2 linked regions of the Pseudoduganella albidiflava genome follow. The protein of the gene in region 2 interacts with the protein of the main gene of each other region in a pairwise test. Links are inferred from orthologs where the notes say so. Each region holds a gene or a part of one and is shown on either strand. Other genes may lie near its edges.

What was found.
Region 1: the proteins of EYF70_RS24550 (region 2) and recJ interact in binary tests that used the Escherichia coli proteins (3 or more experiments, as listed by UniProt). The link is inferred for Pseudoduganella albidiflava from one-to-one orthologs.

Annotation. Positions count from the first base shown.
Region 1 is NZ_CP036401.1:3,399,653-3,404,265, forward strand. What follows is about bases 1,675-4,607. They hold recJ (single-stranded-DNA-specific exonuclease RecJ), read left to right. Parts: upstream 1,675-2,260; coding sequence 2,261-3,955; downstream 3,956-4,607. Other genes in these bases: EYF70_RS14100 (hypothetical protein), read left to right, coding at 1,675-2,229; EYF70_RS14110 (YybH family protein), read right to left, coding at 4,163-4,607. In the rest of the region: EYF70_RS14095 (lipoprotein-releasing ABC transporter permease subunit), read right to left, coding at 1-1,045; more of EYF70_RS14100, read left to right, coding at 1,204-1,674; more of EYF70_RS14110, read right to left, coding at 4,608-4,613. UniProt on the Escherichia coli protein: Single-stranded-DNA-specific exonuclease.
Region 2 is NZ_CP036401.1:5,900,410-5,906,836, reverse strand. The notes cover bases 1,907-5,154. They hold EYF70_RS24550 (DNA topoisomerase III), read left to right. Parts: upstream 1,907-2,272; coding sequence 2,273-4,954; downstream 4,955-5,154. Other genes in these bases: EYF70_RS24545 (DUF3597 domain-containing protein), read right to left, coding at 5,128-5,154. Also shown: DNA-processing protein DprA, read left to right, coding at 1-1,219; EYF70_RS24555 (Smg family protein), read left to right, coding at 1,274-1,750; more of EYF70_RS24545, read right to left, coding at 5,155-5,577; EYF70_RS24540 (hypothetical protein), read right to left, coding at 5,694-6,200; EYF70_RS24535 (ABC transporter permease/M1 family aminopeptidase), read right to left, coding at 6,297-6,427.

The DNA.
Region 1 (4,613 bases), 2.5 Mb from region 2 along the record:
TGGCGATGAGCACGCCGCCGGCCACGCCCAGCGCCGTGCCCACCACGCCCACCAGCGCGCCCTGCACCATGAACACCTTCATGATCGAACGGGGCGACGCGCCCAGCGTGCGCAGGATGGCGATGTCGGCCTGCTTGTCGGTCACCGTCATCACCAGCGTCGCCACCAGGTTGAACGCGGCCACGGCGATGATCAGCGTGAGGATGATGAACATCATGCGCTTCTGGGTCTGCACGGCGGCAAACCAGTTGGCGTTCAGCTTCGACCAGTCGCGCACCAGCAGGTCGCCCGGCATCGACTGCTTCAGCTGGAAGGCCACCTCGGGCGCCTGGTCCATGTCCTCGATCTTCAGGCGCAGGCCGTAGGGGCCGGCCAGGTTCAGCAGCTGCTGGCCGTCGGCCAGGTGCACGTAGGCCAGCGAGGAGTCGAATTCATTGTGGCCCGCCTCGAAGATGCCGGCCACGGTAAACGTGCGCATGGCCGGCGTGCCGCCCGACAGGCCGCCTTCGGACAGCGCCATCGCCACCTTGCCGCCCACCTTCACGTCCAGCGCCCGGGCCAGCTCGATGCCGAGCACGATGGCCTGTTCGCCCGCCTTCAGGCCGGCCAGGGAGCCCTGCTTCACCTGGCGGGGAATGTCCGATACCTTGCCCTCTTCTTCCGGCAGGATGCCGCGCACGATGGCCGGGCGCAGCACGTCGCCGCCGTGGGCCAGCAGTGCCTGCAGTTCCACGAACGGCGCCGCGCCCTTCACTTCCGGGTTGGCGAACGCGCTGCGCGCCGTGGCATGCCAGTCCGTCATCGGGCCGCCCATCTGGTAGATCTCGATATGCCCCAGCACCGACAGCATGCGCGCCGTGACTTCCTTCTGGAAGCCGTTGTAGACCGACAGGACGATGATCAGCGCCGCCACGCCCAGGCCGATCCCCGCCATCGAGATCGCGGAAATGAAGGAAATGAAGGTGTTGCGGCCGCTGCGGCGCCCGGCGCGCGTGTAGCGCAGCCCGACCTGCCATTCGAACGGCATCTTGTGCGTGAAACTCATGGAGTGGAACCCGGCGAAGAACGCATGGAGAAGATGACTCCTGTGCAAAGTGCGCAGTTTGCCATATAAACAGCATTGCCGGAGATACAGCTGAGCAGCGTAGCCAGGCAGGCGCTGGCGGCCGGGGCGCCGCGGCCGCCGATCTTTTATAATGGCGCATGGCTTCCACGACCCTCGTTCTACCTTTCGGCCTGCCGCCGGCCGAAATGGCGCCGGATCTCGTCCGCGCGCTGCAGGCCCCGGCCCTGGCGACGCTCCTGTCCCGCAATTCCACGCACACGGCGCACGCGTTCGATGCCGACTCGCGGCTGCTGCCGCATGAGGCATGGCTGGCGCATGCGCTGGGCGTGGCCGGCGATCCCGCCGCGCAGCCGGCCGCGCCGTTCGCGCCGGCGGTGATGCGGGGCCTCGGCCTGGCCCCGGATGCCGGCCACTGGTTCCTGTTCCACCCGGTGCACCTGGTGATCGGCACGCACCTGATGATGCCGGACCTGCGCGGCCTGCGCATCGGCGCCGAAGAATCGCGCGCGTTGTTCGACGCCGCGCTGCCGCTGTGCGAGGAACTGGGCAAGACGCTGGTGTACGGCGACGCCCGGACCTGGTTCCTGCGCGCCGACGACTGGGCCGGCCTCGCCACGGCTTCGCCGGATGCCGCCACCGGCGACAACCTGCACCCGTGGCTGCCGTCAGGCGCCGCCGCGCGGGACTTCCGCCGGCTGCTCAACGAGGTGCAGATGCTGTGGCACGCCCATCCGGTGAACGCGGCCCGCGCGCAGCCCGTCAACTCGTTCTGGCTGTGGGCCGGCGCCCCGGCTGCGCAGCCCCGGGTCGGCACGCCACTGGCGACCGCCGCGGCCCCCGCCTGGCTCAATGCGCTGGCCACGCCGGAACTGCGCGATGCCACGTGTGTCCAATGGCTGGCCACGAAGGGCAACGATCGCCTGGCCGTGCTGGGCCACCTGGCCGGCGCCGGGCTGGCCGAAGACTGGCCAGGCTGGCTGGAATCGATGAAACAGCTGGAAGACCAGTGGTTCGCACCGCTGCTGGGCGCGCTGCGTTCCGGCCAGGCGAGCGGCGTGCGCCTGATCCTGACAAACCGGCTGGGCTGGACCGACACGGCCACCACGAAACTGGCGCTGAACAAGTTCTGGCGTACCGAGAACTTTAAAAACCTGCTTGCCTGAGCAAGTTAACAAGCACGATAAAGTTGAATCCATGACCCGTATCACGCACCGCCCCTGCCCGTTCCGCGAATCGGAAATGCTGCGCCAGGGAGGCATCCACCCCGTGCTGGCGCGCCTGTTCGCTTCGCGCGGGCTGACCGATCCGAAAGACCTGTCGTCCGACCTGTCGGCACTGATCCTGCCCTCGGGGCTGCTGCACATCGATGCCGCCGCCGTGTTCCTGGCCGATGCGATCGCCGCCAGCAAGCGCATGGTCATCGTCGCCGACTACGATTGCGACGGCGCCACCGCCTGCGCCGTCGCGCTGCGCGGCCTGCGCGCGATGGGCGCGAATGTCGACTTCATCGTGCCGAACCGCTTCGAATATGGCTATGGCCTGACGCCCGAGATCGTGGCGCTGACGGCGCGCGAGAAAGCGCCGGACATCATCCTCACCGTCGACAACGGCATCGCCAGCATCGAAGGCGTGGAAGAAGCCAGGCGGCGCGGCATCGAAGTGGTCGTCACCGACCACCACCTGCCGGGCGACCGGTTGCCCGACGCGCGCGTGATCGTCAACCCGAACCAGCCGGCCTGCGGCTTCCCGTCGAAGAACCTGGCCGGCGTGGGCGTGGTGTTCTACGTGCTGCTTGCCCTGCGCGCGGAACTGCGCCGCCGCGGGGTGTTCGATGCGCAAACCCAGCCGAAGCTCGATTCGCTGCTCGACCTGGTGGCGCTGGGTACCGTGGCGGACGTGGTGAAGCTGGACACGAACAACCGCATCCTCGTGGCGCAAGGCCTCAAGCGGATGCGCGCCGGCCGCATGCATGCCGGCGTGGCCGCGCTGTTCCGCGTGGCCGGGCGCCAGGCGCGCTGCGCCACGCCATTCGACCTGGGCTTCGCGCTGGGGCCGCGGCTGAACGCGGCGGGCCGCCTGGAAGACATGTCGCTGGGGATCGAATGCCTGGTCACGGACGATGAAGGACGCGCCTGGGCGCTGGCCCAGCAGCTCAACGAGATCAACCTGAAGCGCCGCGAGATCGAGGCCGAGATGCAGGATGCGGCGCTGCTGCACCTGGACGATTTCCAGCCGTCGCGCAGTTCGACGATCTGCGTGTTCGACGATGCCTGGCACCAGGGCGTGATCGGCATCGTTGCCTCGCGCCTGAAGGAAAAGTTCTACCGGCCGACCATCACGTTCGCGCCGGCCGGCGATGGCTGGATCAAGGGTTCCGGCCGCTCGATCGCCGGCTTCCACCTGCGCGACGCGCTCGACCTGGTGTCGAAGCGGGCACCCAGCCTGATCGACAAGTTCGGCGGCCATGCGATGGCGGCTGGCCTGTCGATCCGCGCCGACGCCTTCGAGGCGTTCTCGCAGGCCTTCGAGGCGGTCGGCCAGGCCTGGCTGACGGAACAGCAGCTGGAGCGGGTCATCGAAACGGACGGCCCGCTGGAAGATGCCTATTTCACCACGCAATTCATCGAACTGATGGATGGCATCGTGTGGGGCCAGGGTTTCGCGCCGCCCGTGTTCTGCGATGAATTCCGCGTCGTCAGCCAGCGCATCCTGAAGGACAAGCACCTGAAACTATTACTGGAACGCAATGGCGCGCGCTATGACGCGATCTGGTTCGGCCGCACGGATGCGCTGGGCGAACGGGCCCGCGTGGCGTTCCGGCTCGATGCCAACGAATACAACGGCACCACGCGCGTGCAGTTGATGGTGGAGCACGCCGAACCGGCGTAAGAGCCAGGCTTCGGCCCATACATTCACCCCAACAGCAAAGGGCCAGGGTCAGACCGGCGGGGTGAAGCAGGGGTTTCGCGAGGCATGCTTCGCGCCTGCGGAACGATGCTGGCATGCATGCCAGCATTCCTCCCTGACCCCAGATTTTGCACTTGGGGTGGGCTTGATCAAGCGACTTTGACGTAAAAGCCAAGCTTGCCGCCGCGCCTACTGCCGGGCCGGCCCCGCCGGGTTGCAGACCGGCTCGCCCTTGTCGAACACCACCTTCCACTGGCCGGGCGCCTCCTGGCGCCACACGGAATTGAAGCGCGCGATCAGCCGGCCTTCGGCGTCGTGCACCGGGCCGCTCGAGTAGGCGAGCAGGCCCGACTCCAGCACATCCACGCGGTCCGGGGCCCATGAGAACGGCGCTTTCTGCCCCGTGAAATACTGTTTCCAGAACCCGGCCACTTCGGCCTTGCCCCGCTGCGCCGCGGCCGGACCGTAGAACACGGCGTCGTCGGCCAGGAAGCGCTGGAAGGCGGCGAAATCGCGCCGCGCCATCGAATCGGCGAAGGCCCGCTCGGCGGCGGTGACTTGCGCCGCCAGCGCGGCATTGTCGACGGCGGGACCGCTTGCACAGCCGGACAGGGCCAATGCGGCAAGCAGGATGGTGGCG
Region 2 (6,427 bases):
CGCCGGTTGCGGCGCCGATGGCACCGTTGATAGCACTGCCGATAGCACTGCCGATAGCACTGCCGAAGGCACTGCCGGTTGCAGTGCTGCCTGCGGTGCGAACTGCGGCGTTGCATGCACCGATTGCCTGTTGTCGTGGCTGCGCCTGGCGATGATGCCGGGCCTGCCGCGCCACGCCGCCGCGCAGCTGGTGCGCGCGCACGGCACCGCGCCCGCGGTGATCGCAGCGGCTCGCGCACAGCGTCTCGCCGGCGTGGGTGTCGCATTGCCCACGGCTGCGATTGCCGCGCCCTTCGCACCGCGCGCCCGCGCGGTGGCCGAAGCCACCTTGCACTGGGCCAGCCAGCCCGGCAACCGGCTGCTGACGCTGAACGATGCAGCCTATCCCCCGCAACTAAAGGAGATTGCCGATCCGCCGGTGCTGCTGCATGCGCAAGGCGATCTTGCGCTGCTGCAGGGCAACCGGGCAGGCAGGGCGATCGGCATCGTCGGCAGCCGCCGTGCCACGCAGCAGGGCATGGCCAATGCCGGCAATTTCGCGCGCGCATTGTCGGAGGCCGGCTTCACGATCGTGTCCGGTCTCGCGCTGGGCATCGACGCGGCCGCCCACCAGGGCGGCCTGGCGGGCATGGGCTCGACCGTGGCGGTGGTCGGCACCGGCATCGACGTGGTCTATCCGCCATCCAATGCGGCACTGGATGCGCGCATTCGTCAGGCCGGTTGCGTGCTCAGCGAGTTTGCCCTGGGCACGCCGGCGCGCAAGCAGAACTTCCCGATCCGCAACCGCATCATCAGCGGGCTGTCGCGCGGCGTGCTGGTGGTCGAGGCGGCGGAGCAATCGGGGTCGCTGATCACCGCGCGCCTTGCCAACGAGCAGGGGCGCGATGTGTTCGCGATTCCGGGTTCGATCCATGCGAGCCTGGCGAAAGGCTGCCACCGGCTGATACGCGATGGTGCGCGGCTGGTCGAGACGGCGAACGATATCCTGGAAGCATTTGGCATGGAGGCCGTGCGCGGCACCGAAACGCTGCTGGATGAATTGACGCGGGCGGCCGATGTGTTGTTAACGGCATTGACGTACGATCCAGTACCCGCCGATGAACTGGCGGCAAGGCTGAAACTGGATCCGGCTGACACTCAGGCAAGTTTGCTTGCACTAGAGTTAGCAGGTGTTGTGGAACGGCTGCCTGGTGGTGTTTTTCAGCGACTCAAAAGGTGAAAAGCAAGGGTGCGGGTCTTGTGCCGCGTCGATTTATGCTGATAGAGTAGCGCCATGTTCGACATCCTTGTTTATCTCTACGAGACCTATTATCGCCCCGACGCATGCCCCGAACCGGCTGCGTTGGCGAAGAAGTTGTCCGCTGTCGGTTTCGACGACGTGGAGATTTCCGAGGCGCTGGTCTGGCTTAACGACCTGACCGCGATGGCCGGTGAAATGGCCGGCGTCGAACAGGCCGCGACCGCCGCATCGACCGGCACGCGGTTCTATGTGGAAGAAGAACAGGACGTCCTTGGCACGCAAGCCATCGGCTTCATCGCGTTCCTGGAAAGCGCGCGCGTGCTGTCACCGCTGCAACGCGAAATCGTCATCGAGCGCGCGCTCGCGCTCGAAGAGTCGCCCGTGAACCTGGGCAAGCTGAAGATCATCGTCCTGATGCTGCTGTGGAGCCAGGGCAAGGAACCGGACGCGCTGATGTTCGACGACCTGTTCGGTTCGGACGAGGAACAGGCGCCGCGCCTGCTGCACTGAATCTGCTGCACTGAGCCCTGCCGCCCGCCGCGACAAGCGCGAGATGGCACAAGCCCGTGCATCCTGTTTCGTGTCCCGTGTCTCGTATCCCGGCTCATGGTTCATGTTTCATGTTCACGTCTCCTGCAGCCTGACATGTTCATGATGTCTCATGCGTGATGCATCATGCGTGATGCCTCATGCGTGACACGTCTTGCGTCATGCAGCCTGCCTTGTCATCCCGCGTTGTCCATCCAGCGTTGTGCATCCTGTATGTGCAGGCTCGTCACTGATAAGAAGTATCTGGGAAGTATGCTTGCCGGCCGCCTTTGCGGCCGGATTGCATTCGTGCGCGTGCTTGCGGTTTTGCCGCTTGCGCGATTATGATTGGCCCCTTGACAAAAATGCCCGGGGCGAAAAAGTCGGCACGAAGCGTGATGCCCATGTATCATGCGCCTGCCATACCCCGGAGGCCGGCCGACGCGCCGCGCGCGACGCTGGCCCCCGCAGCAACCGAGCAAAAGCAAACCGAGAACAACAATCATGAGCAAAACCCTCATCATCGCCGAGAAGCCTTCTGTCGCGAACGATATCGCGAAGTCGCTTGGCGGCTTCACCAAGCACGATGAGTATTTCGAATCCGAAGAATACGTGCTGTCGTCCGCCGTCGGCCACCTGCTGGAAATCGCGGTGCCGGAAGAGTACGACGTCAAGCGTGGCAAGTGGAGCTTCGCGCACCTGCCGATGATTCCGCCGTACTTCGCGCTCAATCCGATCGCCAAGACGGAAAGCCGCCTCAAGGTGTTGAACAAGCTGATCAAGCGGAAGGACGTTACCGCCCTGATCAACGCATGCGACGCGGGCCGCGAAGGAGAACTGATCTTCCGCCTGATCGCGCAGAACGCCAAGGCCAAGCAGCCGGTCAAGCGCCTGTGGCTGCAGTCGATGACGCCGAGCGCCATCCGCGACGGCTTTGCGCAGTTGCGCAGCGACGAAGAGATGCTGCCGCTGGCGGACGCGGCACGCTGCCGTTCCGAGGCCGACTGGCTGATCGGCATCAACGGCACCCGCGCGATGACGGCATTCAATTCGAAAGAGGGCGGCTTCTACCTGACCACCGTGGGCCGCGTGCAGACGCCCACGCTGTCGATCGTCGTCGAGCGAGACGAGAAGATCAAGAAGTTCGTGCCGCGCGACTATTGGGAAGTGCGCGCCGAGTTCGTGTGCGCCGCCGGCGTCTACGAAGGCCGCTGGCTCGACACGGGCTTCAAGAAGGACGAGAACGATCCCGAGAAACGCGCCGAGCGCCTGTGGAGCAAGGCCGCGGCCGATTCGATCGCGCTGGCGTGCAAGGGCAAGCCCGGCATCGTCAGCGAGGAATCGAAGCCGACCACGTCGATGGCCCCCGCGCTGTTCGACCTGACCAGCCTGCAGCGCGAGGCCAATGGCCGCTTCGGCTTCTCGGCCAAGAACACGCTGGGCCTGGCACAGGCGCTGTACGAGAAGCACAAGGTGCTGACGTATCCGCGTACCGATTCGCGCCACCTGCCGGAAGACTACCTGCCCACCGTGAAGTCCACGCTGGAAGTGGTGAAGCAGAACCCGAACTACCACCAGTTCGCCAAGCAGATCCTGGACAAGGGCTGGGTCAAGCCGAACAAGCGCATCTTCGACAACACCAAGATCTCGGACCACTTCGCGATCATCCCCACCGGCATCGCGCCGAAGGGCCTGTCGGAGCCGGAACAGAAGCTGTACGACCTCGTCACGCGCCGCTTCATGGCCGTGTTCTTCCCGGCCGCCGAATTCCAGGTGACCACCCGCTTCACCGAAGTCTCCGGCCACCAGTTCAAGACCGAGGGCAAGGTGATGACCAACCCCGGCTGGCTGGCCGTGTATGGCAAGGACACCACCGACGACAAGGAAGGCGGCGGCAACCTGGTGCCGGTGGCGAAGGGCGAGAAGGTTCACACCGACAAGGTGAATGCGAACGGCCTCGTGACGAAGCCGCCCGCGCGCTACACGGAAGCCACGCTGCTGTCCGCGATGGAAGGCGCCGGCAAGCTGGTCGATTCGGATGAACTGCGCGATGCGATGGCCGGCAAGGGCCTCGGTACGCCGGCCACGCGGGCGGCGATCATCGAGGGCCTGCTGACGGAGAAATACCTGATCCGCGAGGGCCGCGAACTGATGTCCACCGCGAAGGCATCGCAGCTGATGACGCTGCTGCGCGGCCTCGGTGTCAGCGAACTGACCGCTCCCGAGCTCACCGGCGAGTGGGAGCACAAGCTGTCGCAGATGGAAAAGGGCCGGATCTCGCGCGAGGAGTTCATGCGCGAGATCGCGCAGATGACGCAGATCATCGTCAAGCGCGCCAAGGAATACAACAACGACACGATCCCCGGCGAATACGCGACGCTGGAAACGCCGTGCCCGAACTGCAGCGGCGTGGTCAAGGAAAACTACCGCCGCTTCGCCTGCACCAAGTGCGAATTCTCGATGACGAAAACGCCGGGCAGCCGGCAGTTCGAGATCGCCGAAGTGGAAGAGCTGCTGAAGAACCGCACCATCGGTCCGCTGCAGGGCTTCCGCTCGAAGATGGGCCGGCCGTTCGCCGCGATCCTGCGCATTGCGCGCGACGAGGACATCAACAACTTCAAGCTCGAGTTCGACTTCGGCCAGAACGACGAGGAAGGCGAGGATGGCGAAGGCGTCGACTTCTCCGGGCAGACGCCGCTGGGCCCGTGCCCGAAGTGCAATGCCGGTGTCTATGAGATGGGCCTGGCCTATGTGTGCGAGCACAGCGTGGCAAAGCCGAAGACCTGCGACTTCCGCAGCGGCCGCATCATCCTCCAGCAGGAGATCCTGCCGGAGCAGATGGCCAAGTTGCTGAACGAAGGCAAGACCGACCTGCTGCCCGGCTTCATCTCGCAGCGCACGCGCCGGCCGTTCAAGGCGTTCCTTGTGCGCGGCAAGGATGGCAAGATCAGCTTCGAGTTCGAGCCGCGCAAGGAAAAGCCGGCCGCGAAGGGCAAGGCAGCCGCCGCCGCACCGGAAGGCGCGGAGGGGCAGGCAGACGAGGCGGCAGTGGTGAAGAAGCCGGCGGCGAAGAAGGCCGCGGCAACGAAGACGGCCGCCACGAAAGCCACGGCCACGAAGGCCACCACGGCCAAGAAGGCCCCGGCGAAAAAGGCGGCGGCGAAGAAAGCCGTGACGACCGAATAAGCGGATCAGCCGGAACAAAAAACGGGGCCACATGTGGCCCCGTTTTCTTATTGCTTCGCGTGCGAGTCAGTTCCAACGCCCCGCACTGCGAATCAGTTCTAACGCCCCGCACTGCGAATCAGTTCTAACGCCCCGCACTGCGAATCAGTTCTAACGCCCCGCACTGCGGGACGTTAGTCCTTCAGGTCCGCGGGGACCTTGCCGCCGTTGGCGGCCAGCTTGTTCATCACCTGGCGGTGCAGCCACACGTTCATCTTCGCCGAATCGCCTGTGTCGCCCGTGTAGTTCAGCTCCTGGGCAAGTTCCTTGCGCGATTGCAGGCTGCTGTCCAGGTCCAGCAGTTTCAGCAGGTCGACGATCGAGGTACGCCAGTTCAGTGGCTGGCCGGCCTGCTGCGCCTTGCCGTTCAGGATCGCTTCCACGTCCACTTCCGACAGTGCAGCCGGCTGTGCCGGCGCGGCTGGCGATTGCGCCGCGGTCGCGGTGGCCGGCGCAGCAGGCGCTGCCTGTGGCTTGGCGGCCGGGGCCGCTGCGGGAGCCGGCGCCTGAGCCGGTTTTTGCTGTGCTACGGCCGGGTGCGACGACGGGAAGATCTTGTGGAAGATATTGCTGAGGATACCCATGTGATGTCTCCTTGAAAGTGGATCAGATGCAAGATGGATCGGTTGCGCAGATCGGTTGGCCCGATCAGTTGCGTCGCTCAGTTGCGTCGCTCAGTGGCGTGAATCAGTGGCGTAAATCAGTTACGGCTGGCTTGCGCGATCTTGCCCAGCACGATCGCCAGCGCGGCGCCGCCCAGGGCCTGCACGAGCTGCGGGTGCTCGGCATAGAAGTCGCCGATGCGGTCGACGATGCCCGGGTTGTGCTGCTCGGCCGTGGTGGCGATTTCCTCCACCTGCTGCGGCGTGATCTTTTCCGCCTGCTCGGGCGTCACCTGCGGCTGGCCGTTCTGGCCGAACAGGTTGCCGATGCTGCCGGCCAGCGCCGTCAGCATGGCCGGGTTGACGTTGCCCAGCAGCTGGTTCAGCATGCCGGCCCGCTGCTGCGGGTCGCTGCGGCCGAACAGCTGGCTGACCATCTGTGCGAATGGCGGGGTCTGGTCGGAGCGGAGTGCTTCGGTGACGCCTTGCGCCACCGCGCCGCGTGGCGCCTGCTGTGCCGCCTGAGGAAAATCCTGCTCCGCGCGGGCGGGGTCGATTGCCCCGCCGAGGTATTGCTGTAACAGATTACCGAGATCGAATCCCATTGCCGGCTCCTGTGTGAAAGTCAGCCGACAGCATAAGCCCATTCGCGGCGCGGGTCTGTTCGCGGACTAACTATTGGTGGCAAAGGCAGCGGCAGGTCAGGGCGGTGCCATGTCCACGGCAATCATGTTGTCGTCCGGCTTCCGGTCGATCAGCTTGTTGTCGGGGTCGATGCCGGCGCGGGCCGGCCGGCCCGAGACCACCAGCGTGACCGTGCTTTCGCGGCGGT